DNA from 2 places in the Companilactobacillus paralimentarius genome. Region 1 is predicted to be linked to the other one. Evidence: riboswitches for the same ligand, from Rfam matches in the RefSeq annotation. Region 1 holds a riboswitch; the other holds the start of a gene.

Region 1 (3,191 bases):
TTCCAAATATATACTGGTGCATCATTTTTTGCTGCTTGGGTTTTAATAACGTTCAATGCATCTTCAGAAACATTTCCAACAATTAACGGTGTATTTTTTTTAATGATACCAGCCTTTTGATAAGCTATTTTTTCAATTGTATCCCCTAAAAAGGCAGTATGATCTAATCCAATCGTTGTAATAGCAGTCAACTCTGGTTCAATGACATTAGTACTATCTAGCAGGCCACCCATGCCCACTTCAATAATTGCTATGTCTACTCGTCCTTTAAAATAAGAAAAGGCTAACCCAGTGAGAATTTCAAATTCAGTTATACTGTAAAATTCTTTTTGTCTATCCATTTGCTCAACTAATGGTTTAATCTGATTTCCCAGTTTAACCAAGTTAAAACTATCAATTTCTTGTCCATTGATTTCCACTTGTTCAGCAAAATCTTTAATGAATGGCGAATTAAAAGTACCAATTTTCAAACCATTGGTACGCAACAGATTAGCCAAATAGCGTGTCGTTGATCCTTTTCCATTAGTTCCTGCAACATGGATTGTCGGATAAGTTCGTTCAGGATTACCGAGCAAACGTAATAATTCAGTAATACGTTCTAATCCAGGACAACTGCCAAAGTAACCTCGTGAAATAATCCACTGAATAACCTCTGAACCTGTCTTAAACATTTTTATCCTTTCGCCATGTAACGACTAGCAAGCATTTTTAGTGGTAGTGCCTTACCAAAGAACATAATTGAACCTGTTTGAATAAAGAGCATGGCAACTGCTTTAATAATTCTAGGAACCCAAAGCCCCATGTTAAAGAATGGCACATGATACATGATTGATAACCATAATGGTGTTAAAAACAAACTAATAATAAGGGTATTTAGTAAAACACAGATGAAAGTATTTTTTAAAGTAATTTCTTTTTTGTAGAAGAATAATCCATATAAAACACCTGAAATAAGCGCATTTAACGTAAAGCCAATAAAGAATCCAGCTTTACCAAATAATGTTGTCCCGACAACATCAGCTACTACCGATGAAATTCCCGCCCAAAGCGGACCAAAGAACATTCCTAAAATGGCTTGTGGTATGAATTCAAATGAAATACGTAGGAATTGCGTTTGTATACTTAAAAAATTAGTTAAAACAATCATCATTGCTACTAAAAGACCCATTGTGGTAATCGAATAAATACTGTTTTTCTTGTTCATTTTGAGCATCTCCTCTTAGAGCTGCTACATATCATTATGCAGCGAATGCGAGAATAAAACCGCGAATTTACTTCTTCGTTCAAAAGCACATTCCGTCTTTTTGACACTTAACGCTTTATCCTCTACTCTGTTATCTTTTTATTTTTAAATTGTGGTATTACTATTATTTTCCTCCCCACTTATTTAACTTTTTAAATATAACGTCTAATAGCGAACAATGTCAATAGATTTTGTGTATATAGTTCGTATAACACGTATTAATAAATATTAAAAAAATCGATACAAAAATTCTAATTTAAGAATTCTCGTATCGATTATTATTAAACTTTAACTTGTTAATTCTTCAACAAATACTTTTAAACTAAATGACACAGTAACGCTCTAATCCAACCTACGATATTTATACTTATTAGTATAGGCTACTTTCTTATCCTTACTTAAAACAATATCGCCAAAACCCGGATGATGAATAGCATCTGGCAGTGTTTGTAATTCCATTGCTAAACAACTGTAATCGTATTTTGCGGCTTTTTGAGCATCTTCAGGATTAGCGGTAAAAATAACCATACCATTACGATCTGTATACAAATCAACAGCACGTTTATCAGATTTGATTGTAGCAGCATGGCCATCAACGACAAAAGTGTCATCATATTCATGCTTATCTAATAAGGATAGTTGATCTAATCCCTTACCAATTGTCTTAAACTTTTTGAAATCATAAGGTCCTTCAGTTGGTAAATATTGTCCTGTAGGAATCTTCCCATCATCGACTTCCAAAAGTTTTTCAGAATTTATTTGTAACTGCTGCTGACTAATATTTTCGTCATCAACATCAAAATAAACATGACATGTCGGATTGAATAAAGTATCGTGATCAGTATTTGCACCGTAAGTGACATAAACTTCATCGTTATCGGTTAACATATAGATAACATTAACTTCAAGCTTTCCAGGAAAGCCATCCTCACCCCTTACGGTATGGCTGAACATTACGGCTTTATTAGAAATTTGTCGACTGGAGAAGTTTTGGTATTGAAGTCCATGACTACCACCATGTAAAAAGTTTTCACCTTCATTTTGTTCCATTTGGTAACTTTCATCATTAATTTTAAAAGTAGCATCCTTAATTCTTCCAGCTACACGTCCAATTGTTTTACCAACCTGATAAGGTGTTTTAATGTAATCTTCTAAATTATCAAAATGCTCAATCAATGAATGCTTTTTACCATCCTCAACAACTTCAAAATTTTGCCAAGTCGCCGCATAACTTATAATACTAATACTTGTTTGATTTTTATTAGTGATTTTATAGAGGTACACCGGTTCAGAATCAATTTCCCCAAAAATTGTTTTTGAAATGCCCATTTTTTTACCCCTCTTTGCTAATTCATTGCCTTCTTAATATTTGCTAGTGTTACTTGTGATGTATCAGTGAAGTTAATATCGGCCTCATTTAAGATTTCTGGATCACCAATACCAACAGACGTTTCATGAGCACCGTTAACTGATTTGATACCTGAAACGGCATCTTCAAGTCCGATACATTCCTCAGGTCTCAAATTTAATACTTCAGCACCACGAACATAAATCTCTGGATCTGGTTTCCCATTTTTCAAAGTACTTGGATCGACTCTGGCATCAAAGTATTTTTCCAAGTCTAAAGCTTCCAATACTTTTGGTGAATTTTTAGAAGATGAGGCTAAAGAAATCAAATAATTATTTGCACTCAAATCTTCAATAAATTCTTTCATACCAGGAAGAATATCTTTATCAGTAAGTCCCTTTAAAAGGCTTAAGTAGTTGTCATTCTTTTCAGTAGCATACTTAACTTTTTCATCTTCTGTGTAATCGTTTTCTTTGCCACCAGACTTTAAAATCAAGTTAAGTGAATCCATTCTACCAACACCCTTTAGTTGGTTAGCCAAATCCTCAGTCCATGTGACACCTAATTTATCTGCCAATTGATGCCATGCTTTTGCATGAA
Region 2 (3,191 bases), 860 kb from region 1:
GGCTTCAATAACGGCTCTAATAGCTTCTGGTATAGAACCACAGCCATTTTATTTCTTTGGCTTTTTACCTCGTAAGGGAAAAGAAAGAACAGAAGCTTTAGTGGATTTGGCTAATCGTAATGAAACAACAATTGTTTATGAATCGCCATATCGAGTGAAGAAGACGATTCAAGATTTAATTGCCAAGTTTGGTCCAGAGCGACAGATAACTTTGGCTCGTGAATTGACTAAGATTCACGAAGCTTTTTTACGTGGTAGTTTACAAGATGTCGCCCAATATTATGAAGAAAATGATCCTAAGGGTGAGTATGTTTTAATAATTGCAGGAAAACCGGCTGATCAAATGGAAACTAGTTCAGACGCTGATTTAGTGGCGGCAGTGGATAACTTGATAGACCACGGTAAGAAACCTAATAAGGCTATCAAAGAAGTAGCCGCTGACAATGGTTTGAAGAAACAAACGGTGTATAACCTTTATCATGGAATTGGAGAGGAAGAATAGTGACAGACAGAGAAACATATTCAATGGAAGTAGAAGTACCATATTATTTTGTCAATTTTACAGGTGATATCCGTTTATCAGCCTTGATTGACATTATGCTACTAACTTCCGAAAAACAATTACACCAAGCTGATGCTGATAGTACAGAGATGGTTATGAACAATGGCTTAGGATGGGTAGTTGTTCAATATCATATGGATATCAATCAAATGCCACATTTAGGACAAAAATTAAAAGTTACTACACAAGCAACAAGTTATAATAAGTACTTTTTCTATCGTGATTTCTGGGTTGAAGATATGGACGGTAATGTTATGGTCAAAGCCCAAAGTGCTTTTGTTTTGATTGATATTAAGGAGCGTAAAATCGTCAGTGCTGCAGATCGTTTGGAAAATAAATTTGGGGCTGAAGAGGTTAATCGAATTCAGAGATTTGCTCGTTTACGTGTACCCGAAGATTATGATTTCAAACAACCACAACATATCGGTTACTACAATATCGATGTTAATAAACATGTTAATAACTCTTACTATTTTGACTGGATGGTAGATACATTAGATACGGATTATATTGCCAGTCATCATTTGAAGAGTATGGACATTAAGTATGAAAAAGAACTTAATTTGGAAAGTGAACCATTGTCATTTGCTAAGGTAGATTCGGAAAACCACACATCAACTCATTGGATAAAGAATGGCGATACATTGAATGTTATTGCTCAATTGGGATGGGAAGATAAATAGGGATAGTGGTTCTTTAGTTTAGTTAGCATTTGATGCCATCCTCCACAAGGATTAGATAGTGTTCTGATTTTTTATTTTGCGGATTTTAATATCGACGAGAAAATGATTTTTATTATATAGTTCCGTTAATTAAAAACAGTATCTATTTAGAATTTTACAGTCGTGTGGAATTTTGAATAGATACTGTTTATTTTTGCCTAAAAATTTAGAAAGAAAAATACAAAATAGAATTACTATTCAGCCCGGAGTAACAAGTGCTATTGGTCTCAGCCGTGAAATTATACTTAGCGATTTGTCGCTTAGTATAAGACTTGTATTTGAGACAATTGTGAACTTCAATTGGCTCAAATCAGCGTCCACAGCGTTCCAGAGCAATAGTGCTTGTTGCGGAGGGCGACATCCTTAGCAAAACCTTATCCCAAAACCAATTACTTGTATAGTTATTTTATTGTGCTACCATATTTAAGTATTCAAAAATATTTGGGGTAGGATTCAAGGCGTTAAGTGCTGATGGAACGGAATGTGAACATCGGACGAAGAGAGTTTTCTCGCGATCTTGTTTCCGCATTCGCCACTTTATATATGTCTCTTTTATATTCTGTGGCAGCTCCGTTGGGAGATGTCGATTATGAACAGTAGAACGAAAGTCGTTAGTGTTCAAGGAATTACGTGGATGGCTTTGCTAATAGCATTGCAAATGGTATTGTCAAAGTTGTCGATTGGTAGCAACATGTTACAGGTAGGCTTTAGCTTCATTGCCGTTGGATTATTGGGATATTACTTTGGTCCTGTGAAGGCTGGAATTGCCAATGTTCTAGCAGATATTATCAGTCATACAATTATGGCGACGGGAGGCAGTTTCTTTTGGGGTTTTACTTTAACCGCCCTAGTATCTGGAGTGATTTATGGATATATGTTGTACAATCATAAGGTTACGATCCTGAGAACATTTATTACAGTTTTGTTAATTACAGTGATTGTAAATACAGGGCTTAATACTTTGTGGATTCACATGATGACTAATATACCTTATGTTACATTGTTAATACCGAGACTTGCGAAAGAGGCATTTAGTCTGGTTTATCAAACTGGACTTCTCTTCATCGTATTAAGATGGATAGATAATTCAAAATTTAATAGAATCGGCCGATAGGTCGATTTTTTTTTGTTTAAAATTATGTGTTAAAATAATTCTATTAAGAATGAGGGATAATTATGAAAATATTAGCGTTTGACACATCGAATAAACCGTTATCTGTTGCCGTAGTAGTGGATGGCAAGGTTTTGGCGCATATAGAGTCAACTGAAAAGAAGACACATAGTGTTTCTTTGCTACCTGATATTCAAGATGGTTTGCAAGAAGCAGGACTTACAGTAAATGATATTGATCTAATTGCTGTTGCCAAAGGTCCAGGTTCTTACACAGGTGTAAGAATTGCTGTGACAGTAGCTAAGACATTAGCTGACACTTTGAACAAAAAATTAGTGGGAGTTTCTAGTTTGAAACTCTTGGCTGCAAATGGTGACAAAAAGCATCTTTTAGTTCCTCTAATGGATGCCAGAAATGATAATGCTTTTGCTGGTGTTTATGTAACAAATCGTGATGGCAGATTATTAACTGTTATTGCAGATCATCACACTTCAATGGCCAATCTATTTGAAACATTAAAACAATATGAACCTAATGAATTAGAGTTTATTAACGCTACGCCTAGGTTACAAGAATTAATCCAAAAACAATTTCCTGAAGCAACAATAATTATGAGTGAAAATTCATTGCCGGCTGCTGGTAAATTGGCTAAAATTGCAGAGACAACCAAACCTGTTAAGGATATTGATAACTTTATCCCGACCTACTTGCGTTTAACTCAGGCGGAACACGATTGGTACGCTAAAGGTAATAAGGAAGACAAAAATGTTTCCTATGTTGAAGAAATTTAAAAATA

The links. A riboswitch is a leader RNA that binds a small molecule or an ion and turns the genes downstream of it on or off. The one in region 1 is predicted to bind tetrahydrofolate.
Region 2: another riboswitch for tetrahydrofolate. It lies ahead of ACI6PB_RS09930 (folate family ECF transporter S component); the one in region 1 lies ahead of ACI6PB_RS05620 (folate family ECF transporter S component).

Annotation. Positions count from the first base shown of each region.
Region 1 is NZ_OY724131.1:1,174,296-1,177,486, reverse strand. Features, by position in the region: gene ACI6PB_RS05625 (bifunctional folylpolyglutamate synthase/dihydrofolate synthase) at 1-671, opposite strand, end outside; gene ACI6PB_RS05620 (folate family ECF transporter S component) at 674-1,213, opposite strand; THF riboswitch at 1,242-1,336, opposite strand; gene ACI6PB_RS05615 (aldose epimerase family protein) at 1,586-2,572, opposite strand; gene pgmB (beta-phosphoglucomutase) at 2,590-3,191, opposite strand, start outside.
Region 2 is NZ_OY724131.1:2,031,331-2,034,521, reverse strand. Features, by position in the region: gene rsmI (16S rRNA (cytidine(1402)-2'-O)-methyltransferase) at 1-502, shown strand, start outside; gene ACI6PB_RS09935 (acyl-[acyl-carrier-protein] thioesterase) at 502-1,245, shown strand; THF riboswitch at 1,725-1,821, shown strand; gene ACI6PB_RS09930 (folate family ECF transporter S component) at 1,874-2,398, shown strand; gene tsaB (tRNA (adenosine(37)-N6)-threonylcarbamoyltransferase complex dimerization subunit type 1 TsaB) at 2,461-3,186, shown strand; gene rimI (ribosomal protein S18-alanine N-acetyltransferase) at 3,161-3,191, shown strand, end outside.